Regions from separate parts of the Pseudomonas sp. P106(2024) genome, predicted to be linked through region 2. Evidence: riboswitches for the same ligand, from Rfam matches in the RefSeq annotation. Region 2 holds a riboswitch; each other region holds the start of a gene.
The links. Region 2 has a riboswitch for cobalamin ahead of AC25M7_RS03915 (TonB-dependent receptor plug domain-containing protein). Riboswitches for the same ligand answer to the same signal wherever they lie in the genome.

Region 1 (3,892 bases), 210 kb from region 2:
GGCCAGCGCACGCCGCTGAGGTTGCCCAGCAGCCAGAACAGGATGCCCCGGGCCTGTTCGGCGGTGGCCGACTTGGTGATCAGAAAGGCCGTCAGCGCGTTGAACAGTTGCGAGCCGGCGATGCCGGCGAGGATCACCTGCGCATTGTCGTGTCGGCTGCCGCTGGCCCGCGACAGCACCAGTACCAGGGCGAACGCGGCCAGCGCACCGATGAAGGCACCGGCCGACAGCGACAGCACCGCGCCGCCCAGGCCGAACAGCCCCACCGCCACGGCACCGGTCGAGGCGCCTGCCGACAGGCCCAGCAGGTACGGCTCGGCCAGCGGGTTGCGCAGCAGCGCCTGGAGGATCACCCCGCAGGTCGCCAGCCCCGCGCCACAGGCGGCGGCCACCAGGGTGCGCGGGAGGCGGTAGTTCCAGACGATGCCGGCGTCGATGGGGTCGAGCGCATGGCCGGCCTGCCACAGCTGGTTGGCCAGTACCTGCCAGACCACCTCGGCGCTGATCCGCGTCTCGCCGATGGCGATCCCGGCGAGCATGGCCAGGCACAGAGCGAACAGCGCGAAGGCACTGATGGGCAGCAAACGGTTCATGGTTGTGGCGCTTTACCACTGGCAAAGGCGCTGGACAGCACCTCCAGGCCACGGAACAGGCGGATGCCGGCCTGCATGGCGTCGGCGTCGAGGACGATGATCCGGCCTTGCTTGACCGCGTCCATGTTGCGGGTCACCGGGTCGCTGCGCAGGAACTCGAGCTTTGTCTGGTAGTCGTCGGCGGGGTAGCGGCGGCGGTCCATGCGCGCGACGATCAGCCAGGTGGGGTTGGCCCTGGCCAGGGTCTCCCAGCCTACCGCCGGCCATTCTTCGCGGGACTCGACCACGTTGCGCACGCCGAGGGTCTGCAGCATGAAGTCGGCCACGCCCTGGCGACCAGCGACGTAAGGGTCGACCTTGAGGTCGGCGCTGGAGAACCAGAACAGCGCGCTGGTGTGACTCAGGTCCTGGCCGGCCAGGCGTTGCCGGGCCTGGTCCAGCTGGCCCTTGAGCTCGGCATTGAGGTGTTCGCCGCGATCCTGCACGTCGAAGATCTCGGCCAGCTGACTGACGCTCCTGTAGATGGTGTCGATCCTGAACGGCTGCAGGCGGGTACCGTCGGCGCCCACTAGGTTGTCCTTGCCTTCGCAGTCCGAGGGCAGCAGGTAGGTGGGAATGCCCAGCTCCGCGAACTGTTCGCGGGTGCCGACCGCGCCTTGGGCGCCGACCATCCATTCGAACTGCGCGGTCACCAGCTGCGGGCGCTTGCCGACCACCGCCTCGAAGCCCGGCTCGTTGTCAGCCAGGCGCTCGACCTTGTCGTTCTGCGCCTTGAACTCGGGCAGCACGTTGTTGAACCACAGCGAGGTGCCCGCCAGCCGCTCGCCCAGGCCCAGGGCATAGAGCAACTCGGTGCCGGCCTGGCCGATGGTCACCACGCGCTGCGGGGCCTGGGCGAAGGTCTGCGGCAAACCGCAGTTGTCGATGGTCAACGGGTAGCGGGTGGCGTCGGCGTGGGCCAGGCCCGCCAGTGACAGGCCGGCGAGCAGGGTGGCGAGGCGGTACGGCATGGTGGGGCGATCTCCTGTCGGGTGGTGCACGGAATGGCCCACGGACAGGCATCGCCAAGCGTCGCGCGGCAAGCACGCGGCCAGGGGCGGATGACCATCCCGGACACCCCGCCGGTTGGTGAATGCGTGCCGGCAGGTCTCCTGACTGGTGCGTCCTGGCCGGCGCCGGCCTTCCCGGGTCGGCAGACCCAGTGGCATCGATGGCGCAGGCTCGGCACCTACAGTTGCGGGGGCAGTTCCCTTTGGCCCGCCCTCGGCGCGCCCGGGATTCCCTTTTGATTCCGTGTGGAAACCGGCGGGCGGCATGGTAGACCATCGGGCCACCGGGTGAAAACGCTTTTACAGGTACTTGAGCCAGGCGATGTCGCGCCGCCGCGCCTTGAGCCGGGCGAAGCCGCGCACCGGCAGGTACAGGGCGATCGCCAGCAGCACCGCGACCAGCCACACCGCGCCGATGCCGTCGAAGCCGAAATGGCTGCCCTGGTTCAGGCCGAACAGCCCCACGCAGGCCACATACAGCAGCTTGAGCACATATAGGTGCAGCAGGTAGAAGAACATCGGCGCGGCGCCGAACACTGCCAGCGGGCCGATCCAACGGGCGTCTCCCGCACGCTCGAAAGTGCGCAGCAGCAACAGGCCAGCGCCCAGGGTCAAGGCCAGGAACAGCAGCGACGGCGGGTATTTGGTGATGTTGAAGAAGCTCATCAACGTCTGCCCGCCGTTGGCGTAGAAGGTCCACGGCGCCTCGCCGTAGCCATTGAGCAGGCGCAACACGACAAAGCCGAGCAGCAGCATCATGCCGCCCAGCAGCAAGCGCTGCTGGCGCTCGCCGGCATCGCTGCCGCGGCCGAACCAGGGGCCGAGCCCGTAGCCCAGGGCGATCACGCCGATCCATGGCAGCACCGGGTAGGAGGTACGCAGGCGCAAGCCGTCGGGCAGCTCCAGCCAGCTGCGCTCGTGCAGGATCGCCCAGGGTACATGCAGCGCCGAGTGCGGCGCGAAGTGCAGGCCATCGAGCAGGTTGTGGCCGGCGACGATCAGCGCGCCGAGGGCCAGCAGCAGCGGGCGTGGCAGCCACACCAGCAGCGACAGGGCGATCATGCTCAGGCCGATGGCCCAGATCACCTGCAGGTAGATCACGCTCGGCGGCAACTGGAAGGTCCAGGCGAAGTTGACCAGGCTGAGCTCCAGCAGCACCAGGAACAGGCCGCGCTTGAACAGGAACGTCGCTGCATCGCCCCGGCCTTGGTGCTTTTCGCCGTAAAGCCAGGCCGACAGCCCGGTGAGCAGCACGAACACCGGCGCGCACAGGTGCGCCAGGGTGCGGCTGATGAAGAGGCTGGGGTCGGTCGCGTCGATGGTCATCGGGTCGCTGACCTGACAGTGCAGGAAGAAGGTTTCGCGCACGTGGTCCAGCAGCATGAACAGGATCACCAGGCCGCGCAGGGCGTCGATGCTGTGCAGGCGTTGGCTGGGGAGGGCGGTCGGGAGGCTGGTCATCGAGGAGGGTCGCTGGCAGAGGTATCATTCAAATGAAATGTTATTTTATTTCATTTGTTTGTACCTTGATACAGCCATGCGCTGGCACTCCACTTGAATCAGCCCTGAATCAGTGGTCCCAGCCGCTCGGCCAGGGCCTGGACCGTCGCGCTCACCTTGGGCAGATGCCCACGGTTGCGACGCCAGGCCAGGTTGATCGGCAACCCCTCCATCGCGTACTCCGGCAGTACTTGCTGCAACGTCCCGGTGTCGAGCTGGCGCTGCACCAGCCAGGTCGGCAGTTGGGCAATGCCGTGCCCGGCGCTGATGGCCAGGGCCTGCCCCTCGGCATCGCCGATGGCCAGGCGGCCCGGCATCGGCCGCAGCTGCGCCAGGCCCGGGCGGGCGCCGGCGAAGTGCAGGGCCGGCGTGCTGCCGTCGGCGCAGGCGTAGAGCACACAGCCCTGGGCCTGCAACTGCTGCAGGTCGCGGGGCGTGCCGTGCCGGGCGAGGTAGGCGGGGGCGGCGCAGAACACCAGGCGCTGGCTGCCCAGGTAGCGGTGCTCGATGCCCGGCTGCCAAGTCTGTGGTCCACCGATGCGCACGACGATGTCGATGCCGTCCTCGGCCAGGTCGACGAAGCGGTCGGAGAGGGTGATGTGCGGTTGCAATCGCGGATGCAGCGCGGCGAAGTCGAGCACGGCGGGCAGTCCGTGCAGGCGGCCGAAGGTGGCCGGCAGGTCGATGCGCAGCTTGCCGCAGGGGGTCTTGTGCTCGTCGTTGAGGGCCAGTTCGGCCTCTTCGATCTCC
Region 2 (3,892 bases):
TATCTACGATATCCCGGCCCGCCTCGCGGCCACGCAGGTCGCGGACCTCGGCGCCAAAGGTTTCGGCCGCAGAGCCAACGCCCAGGCCAGGGCCGACGAACAACACGCGCTGGTAGTCCATGCTCACGCCCCTCAGAAGGTGTAGGTGTACCGCAGTTCGCTGGTGAACGGCCGTCCGAGATTGTCGACGTTACTCGCCCGGCTGGTGACATAGTCGCGGTCGAACAGGTTCTCCACCAGCAGGCTCAACCGGTGCTGGCGGGCACCGTCCAGGTAGCGGTAGGCATCGACGTCGACCACCGAGTAATGGCCGTACTCGACGCCCTTGGAGCTGACCACATCGCGAATGTAGCGAATGGCCCCTCCGGCACCCCACATGCGGTCCACCGATTCGTAGCCGAGCCGCGAGCGGGCGAAAAAACTCGGCACGTCGTTGATCGTCGCCCCGGTGCGCGACTCGGTGAGGTTACGGGTCATGTCTGCCTGCAGGCTCCATTGGTCGTCGAGCTGGATACGTGCATCGGCCTCGAAACCCCGCATCTGCACCTGGCCCTGGCCGTTCACCCACTGGCTGCCGTCCAGGGTGATCAGGTCGGTGATCTTGCGCCGGAACACGGTGACGCTGGCGCTGAATTCGCGCGCCAGCAGCAGGCCGTGGTAGTCCAGGCCAAGCTCGGCGTTGCGGCTCTTCTCGGGCTTGAGGTCGCGGTTGCCGATCTCGTCGCCGGGCTCGTTGACGAACAGCTGCTCGGCGTTGGGCAGCTTGTAGGCGCTGCCGTACTGGCCACGCAGTTGCCAGTTGTCGTTCAGGTCGTACAGCGAGGCAAGCATGCCGACGGTGGCGCTGTCGCCGCCGCTCATGGCCTCGTGGCGCACGCCAAGGCTCGGGTGCCAGTCCGGCAAGGCCTCGATCCTGGGCCGCAGCTGGGCATACAGCGCATTGGCCTGGGCCTTGTTGTCGTCGATCACCAGCACATCGTCCTGGCCCTTGAACCACTGGTTGTCGGAACCGAACACCAGCACATGGCCGCCGTCGAGTTCGGCCTTGCCCTCGGCCTGCACGCCCCAGTCGGTGAAACCCCAGTAGTCGTTGTGGTTGACCACGTTACGGCTGCCATCGTCACGGTTGTTGATGCGGGTGTAGCGGGTGTCCCAATCGTTGACGTGGCCCTTGATGAAGTAGCTCAGGCGCTCGTTGAGGCGCTGCTCGAAGGTCGCCGTGGCGATCTGCTGCACGCGGTCGTTGGTGGTCTTGTAGTTGTTCACTGGCCGGGCGAAATCAAGGTTGGCGTCGGTGTACTGGTAGAACAGTTCCAGCCGCGCATCGTCGCCGAAGGCCTGGACCGCCTTGCCGCCGAAGGTGGTCACCTCGTAACCGCGTTTCTTGTCGCTGACGTTGCCGCTGTAGTCGCGGTTGCGAAACGGCTGGTAGCCATCAGAGACGTTGTGGCTGACATAGGCCAGCAGGCCCAGGTCGCCGAAGCCGTTACTGAAGATCCGCTCGACGCGGGCGTCCTTGCTGCTGCCGGCGAAGCTGTCCAGGCCCAGGTTGACCTCACCCGAAGCCTCGCGGCTCTGCGGGCTGCGGGTGACGATATTGATCACCCCGGCCACCGCCTGGGTACCGAATAACAGGCTCTGGCCGCCCTTGAGCACCTCGATGCGCTCCACCGCGTTGGCCGGCAGGGTGTCCAGGTACAGGCCGCCGTACAGGCGGTTGTTCAAGCGCACGCCGTCGAGCAGGATCAGGGTGTCGTCGTTACGCCCGCCGAGCAGCGAATAGGTGCCGTAGTCGAACGGGCCGTTCTTCGGCGCGACGTAGAAGCCGGGGATGAACATCTGCATCACCCGGGTGATGTCGGCGCCGGGGCCGGCGCGCTCGATCTGCTCACGGCTGACGATCTCGACCTTGCTGCCGTACTGGGCCATGGCGGCGACGTTGGTCGACTCCACCGACGGCGCGACGACGATCTGCTGGTCGAGGACCAGGGGCGTGTTTTCGGCCAGTGCCAGGGGGCTGGCCAGGCATCCCAGAAGCAGGGTCCGGGCCTTGGGGGATAAACGTCGGGAGTGAATCACAGCAATCATGCTCTTCTCGAAAGTGACTTTCGCAGAAGCACGCAGGAGCACGGATCGCGCACACGCCAATACCGGCCCATGCCCGCCCACCGCAGGAGTTTGCCTACCACATTCCAGGCCGGTCTCCGGGCTCGCAAGACTAGACGCCTTCACCTTCCCATGGCGCATTGGCCACAGTGGTCTGTCGAAGGCATCACTTGCATACCGTTGCGGGGGCAGCACCGGACTCGTACCGGTTTCCCGTTTAACCCCATGCGCGGCGGCATGGGACACCTGAAATCGGTCGGCATCTGAACACCTGGGGCCCAGAGGCGTCAAGCCAGGCAGGCGTATCGTTTCGAATGCTTTTTATCGCAGGAACACTCTAGGCAGATGTGTCAAAAGTTGTAGAATCCGCACGCCCAACCCATTCCCTTCGAGCTTTGCCGATGAAGCTGGCCCGCCACACACGATCGCAAGTCGCCTGGGTGCTGTATTTCAGCATCTTGTTCGGCTCGTTGCTGTGCGCCATGGGCCATGGACAGATGGCAGGCTTGCGCCTGGCCGGCCTGGATGACGCCGCCTGGTGCGCGGCCGACAGCAGCGGCGTGTTCAAGGGCGACCAGGACATCACCGACCCGGTGCTGCCTGCCGGCGGCGACTGCGTGATCGCCAGCCTGTTCAGCGCCACCCTGCTGGCGGTGTTCTTCGGCCTGCTGGCCTTGCTCGCCGGGGAGTCGAGCAAACCCTTACCCAGACAACCCGCGCCGCCCCTGCCCAAGCAGCGCTGGCCCCTGGTCAATCCGCGCGCCTCCCCCGCTTCGCTTCTCGCGTTCTGACATCGCCACGCCCAAGTACTACTGCCTGATCGGCAGCGGGCGTGCGCCCACCGATTTCAGCCAGGAAGCCTTGCATGTTCCGCATGACCACTTTGGCGCTGCTCGTAGGCAGCGCAACCTGCGCCTGGGCGCAGGATGACACCCTGACCCTGCCCGCCAGCAACGTCACGGCCACCGCCGACCAACCCAAAGAAGCCACCACGCTCGATCTTGACCGCCCCATCGAAAGCGGCTCGCGGCTGAACCTCAGCGCCCGCGAAAACCCCGCCTCAGTCAGCGTTGCCGACCGCAAGACCATGGAGCGCATCGGCGCGCGCAACTTCCAGGACGCCGCCAACGCCCTGCCCGGGGTCAACGCCTCGGCACCGCCCGGCTGGGGCGGCTACGTGTCTTACCGTGGTTTCAACGGCGCCCAGATCAGCCAGTTGTTCAACGGCATCAACCTGCAGTACGGCGCCACGGCGCGCCCGGTTGGCGCGTGGATCTACGACCGCGTCGAACTGCTCGGCGGCCCCTCGTCGTTCCTCAACGGCAGTGGCGCGGTCGGCGGCAGCCTGAACATGATCACCAAACTGGCCAACCGCGATGAGGACAGTTTCGAAGGCCGCGTCAGCTACGGCCGCTACGACACCCTGGAAACCTCGGTCGGCTTCAACAAGGCGCTCAACAGCGGCGACGGCCCGCGCCACTACGCGCGGCTCGACTACAGCCGCACCAGTACCAATGGCTACATCGACCGCCAGGAGAACGGTGCCGGCAACCTGGCCTTCTCGCTGCTCAGCGACATCAACGAGCAGCTCTCGCACACCCTGGCCATCGAGTACCTGGAAGAGAAGGAAGACAGCCCGTACTGGGGCACGCCGGTGTTGCAGCCGGCGGTCGGCACCCTGCACATCGACAAACACAATCGCTTCAACAACTACAACGTCGAGGACGGCCGCTACGAGCAGCGCACCCGCTGGCTGCGCTCGATCACCGACTACCGCATCGACGAC
Region 3 (3,892 bases), on a different contig from region 2:
CGCGGGCGATCGGCGCAAGCTCCGTGCTGGTCAGCGAGTGGTGGTAGGTGTGGCCTCGCAGGGTGCCTTCGGGTAGTTCGACCGCCTGCAGGGCCAGGGCCGCCAGGCGCTTCTGCATGGTCGCCTCGCCCGGCAGCAGGCCCAGCAGCGTGGCGCGCTCGCCCGCCACGTCGGTCAGCGCGTCGAGCAGGTAGAGCATGCCGCCGCACTCGGCCAGCAACGGCTTGCCGGCGGCATGATGGGCGCGGATCGCTTCCAGCATCGGCGCGTTGGCGGCCAGCGCCTGGTGATGCAGTTCGGGGTAGCCGCCGGGCAGGTAGAGACTGTCCACCACGGGTAGCTCGCGGTCATGCACCGGCGAGAAGAATTCCAGGTGCGCACCGAGGCCACGCAGCAGGTCAAGATTGGCGCCATAGGTGAAGGCGAAGGCCTCATCGCGGGCCACACCGATGCGCGCTCCGGCCAGCGACGCAGTCACATTCACAGGCTCAGGCTCGGCAAAACGGACCGGTGGCGGCAGCGCGGCATCGCAACTGGCGCCCAGGGCTTCGGCGGCGGCATCCAGGCGTGCATCCAGGTCGTTCAACTCGCTGGCCTGGACCAGGCCAAGGTGACGGCTGGGCAGTTCGATGCCGCGCTCGCGGGACAACCCGCCGTACCAGCGCAGGCCTTCGGTCAGGCTGCCTTCGAGCAGTTGCGCATGACGCAGGCTGCCGACCCGGTTGGCCAGCACCCCGGCGAACGGCAGGTCGGGCTGGTAGCGCGCCAGGCCTAGAGCCAAGGCACCAAAGGTCTGGGCCATGGCCGTGCCGTCGATCACCGCCAACACCGGCACGCCGAAGTGGCGCGCCAGGTCGGCGCTCGACGGCGTGCCGTCGAACAGGCCCATCACGCCCTCGATCAGGATCAGGTCGGCCTCGCCCGCCGCTTCCCACAACAGGCGGCGACTCTCCTCGGCGCCGATCATCCACAGGTCGAGCTGGTAGACCGGGGCACCGCTGGCGCGCTCGAGGATCATCGGGTCGAGAAAGTCAGGCCCGCACTTGAACACCCGCACCGTGCGCCCGAGGTTGCGGTGCAGGCGGGCCAGGGCGGCAGTGACCGTGGTCTTGCCCTGGCCCGAGGCCGGGGCCGCGATCAGCACGGCGGGACACTGGCGCGACTCACTCACAGTTCGACGCCCTTCTGCGCGCGGATACCGGCCTGGAAGGCGTGCTTGAGCATGCCCATCTCGGTGACGGTGTCAGCCAGTTCGATCATCTCCGGCTTGGCAGCGCGCCCCGTGACGATCACATGCTGCATCGGCGGACGCGCCTGGATATCCGATAGCACCTGGTCGAGGTCCAGGTAGCCGTGCTTGAGGGCGATGTTCAGCTCATCGAGCACGACGAACTGGATAGAGGGGTCCTGCAGCAACTGCCGCGACACCGCCCAGGCGGCCTCGGCAGCGGCGGTGTCGCGCTGGCGGTCTTGGGTTTCCCAGGTAAAACCCTCGCCCATCACGTGATAACGCACCTGCTCGGGAAATCGGCGGAAAAACAGCTCCTCGCCGGTGCTGTTGCGGCCTTTGATGAACTGCACCACGCCGCACTGCATGCCATGGCCAAGGGCGCGGGCAAGCATGCCGAAGGCCGAGCTGCTCTTGCCCTTGCCGTTGCCGGTCAGCACCAGCAGCAGGCCGCATTCATTGGGGGAATTGGCGATGCGCTCGTCGATGATCGCCTTCTTGCGCTGCATGCGCGCCAGGTGACGTTCGTCGCGTTCGATGGATTCGCTCATCAGGGGTCTCCGCAGGCTGTCGCAGCGGCGGCGACAGGTAAAAGGCAGGCAGACGAGGAGCGCGCAGGAGGCATGGCGAGGGCCACATCGCACCGCGCATCACCCTCCGTGATGCCGTTTGGCAGTGACAGGCCGGTCTCCGGGCTCATGAGCGGGCGCAGGCCCTGGCTACGCGCCTTCCCGGACATGGACATCCAGTGGCCTTGCGTAGCCGTCGACTCATCTACCGTTGCGGGGGCAGCGCCGGACTCGCGCCTACTGGCGCCCACCGGCTTCCCAGTTTCACCCTGCCGAACCGCAGCTCGCGGGGCACCTGAAGCACGCCGCGAAGGTTAGAGGGTTGCACCGGGAGCGTCAATCGAGCGAGGGCCGATCTGGCCTGGATCAATGGCCGATTCAACAGCTTGTGCCACACTCAGAGCAGCGATATCACATAGCCATCACTCGGCCGACCCGGATCACAATGACAAGGAGAGCGCAGCATGCAAGGCCTGATGATCAACAACCCGCGCCTGGAGTTCCTGCGCCCGGCCCTCGAGCGCTGGGTCGACTGCATCGACCGCTTCAACCAGTTGCAGGGCGACAACGAGGCGCCCTACTGGCACGGCACAGCCAGCAACGTCGGCCTGCTCGCCGCTGCCGCCTGGCAGGGTGAGTTGGTGGCGCTGGAACGGCACATGAGCAAGAAACAGCGCGACGAGGGCGAGCGCGACGGGCGCTGCGACCTGTCGATCAGCAGCGCCGAGGAGTCGCTGTACCTGCACGCCGGCCAGCGCTGGCCGCGCATCGCTCGCCTCGACCTGACAGCGGCCCTGCAGGAAACCGCCGCCCTGGCCAAGCCGATCGCCTATGGCAGCCAACTCAAGGCCGGGGCACTGTTCGTCACACCTTGGAAGGCCGGCCAGCATGCCAGCCCCGAGGAACTGCAGGACCTGGTGGACGATCTGCAGAAGCACACGGCCTGTGCGCTTGCCTGGTACTTCCCGTATGCCTACCGCAAGCTGCACAACGAACTGGGGCAGTACTATCCCGGAGTGGCGCTTCTGCTCAAACAGGCTTGATGCCAGCCAGGCAATACTGGACCAAGTTCATACCCTGCCCGCGCCGGTAGGTATCAGGGATTCTGCGCCAGATGCCCCGGCGGCAGCACCCGTTTGGCCTGGAGGTAGGCCTTGGCCCAGTAGCTGTTGGACAGGTAGTCCAGGCGCACGGTGCCGCCCGTCGACGGTGCATGCACGAAGCGCCCCTCACCGACGTAGATGCCGGCATGGCTGACCTGCGACCCGCCGCTGGTGGCAAAGAACACCAGATCACCCGACTGCAGCGAATTGATATCCACATTTGGCGCGCGCATGACGATCATCTCGCGGGTCGAGCGTGGCAGACTGATACCCGCCGCATCACGGTAGACATAGCCGATCAGGCCGCTGCAATCGAACCCGGCATCCGGTGTATTGCCACCCCAGCGATACGGTGTGCCCACCAGGCCGATGGCGCGAAACAATACATCGTCAGCCGCAGGTGACGAAGGCGCCTGATTGAACACCATCGGCTGTTTGGGCGTGGGCGCCGGCGCAGGTGCACGGCTGGAGCAGGCCGCAAGCAGGGCCACCAGGGAAAAGAATGCGAAGCGCGCCAACATCGCCATGATGCGAACGTCCTGTCGAAAATCCGACGGCCACGGCCGAAGGTAAAAAGAGTTGAGAATTTAGATTAGACGCTTTCTGTAAATGCGCACGGCGGCGAGCTTTTCAGCTACGCCGCCGTGCGAGGTTACAGCATTTTGATATCAAATCAATTGCGCGAGATCGTGGTCGGCGCCATGGCGAGCGCGCGTTTGGCCTCGATGAAGGTCTTGCTCCAATAGCGATCGCCCAGGCTGTCGATACGCACACCACCGCTGCGGCGGCTGCTGGAGTGGATGAACTGGTTGTCACCCAGGTAGATGCCGGCATGGCTCACGCGGCCACGGCCGTTGGTGCTGAAGAACAGCAGGTCGCCGGGCTTGAGCTTGTTACGGGCGACCTTGGGCGCGTCGACGTTGATCATCTCGCGGGTCGAGCGCGGCAGGTTCATGCCCGCCTCTTCGCGGAACAGGTAGCCGATGAAACCG

Region 1: another riboswitch for cobalamin. It lies ahead of AC25M7_RS04965 (ABC transporter substrate-binding protein); the one in region 2 lies ahead of AC25M7_RS03915 (TonB-dependent receptor plug domain-containing protein).
Region 3: another riboswitch for cobalamin. It lies ahead of cobO (cob(I)yrinic acid a,c-diamide adenosyltransferase); the one in region 2 lies ahead of AC25M7_RS03915 (TonB-dependent receptor plug domain-containing protein).

What each region holds. Positions count from the first base shown of each region.
Region 1 is NZ_JBLIYU010000002.1:297,504-301,395, reverse strand. Features, by position in the region: gene AC25M7_RS04970 (FecCD family ABC transporter permease) at 1-593, opposite strand, end outside; gene AC25M7_RS04965 (ABC transporter substrate-binding protein) at 590-1,603, opposite strand; cobalamin riboswitch at 1,718-1,915, opposite strand; gene AC25M7_RS04960 (acetyltransferase domain-containing protein) at 1,943-3,103, opposite strand; gene AC25M7_RS04955 (LysR family transcriptional regulator) at 3,202-3,892, opposite strand, start outside.
Region 2 is NZ_JBLIYU010000002.1:85,416-89,307, forward strand. Features, by position in the region: gene AC25M7_RS03910 ((2Fe-2S) ferredoxin domain-containing protein) at 1-121, opposite strand, end outside; gene AC25M7_RS03915 (TonB-dependent receptor plug domain-containing protein) at 133-2,088, opposite strand; cobalamin riboswitch at 2,179-2,371, opposite strand; gene AC25M7_RS03920 (DUF2946 family protein) at 2,508-2,897, shown strand; gene AC25M7_RS03925 (TonB-dependent receptor) at 2,972-3,892, shown strand, end outside.
Region 3 is NZ_JBLIYU010000003.1:54,864-58,755, reverse strand. Features, by position in the region: gene AC25M7_RS06405 (cobyrinic acid a,c-diamide synthase CobB) at 1-1,171, opposite strand, end outside; gene cobO (cob(I)yrinic acid a,c-diamide adenosyltransferase) at 1,168-1,779, opposite strand; cobalamin riboswitch at 1,893-2,111, opposite strand; gene AC25M7_RS06395 (hypothetical protein) at 2,262-2,840, shown strand; gene AC25M7_RS06390 (C40 family peptidase) at 2,894-3,427, opposite strand; gene AC25M7_RS06385 (C40 family peptidase) at 3,574-3,892, opposite strand, start outside.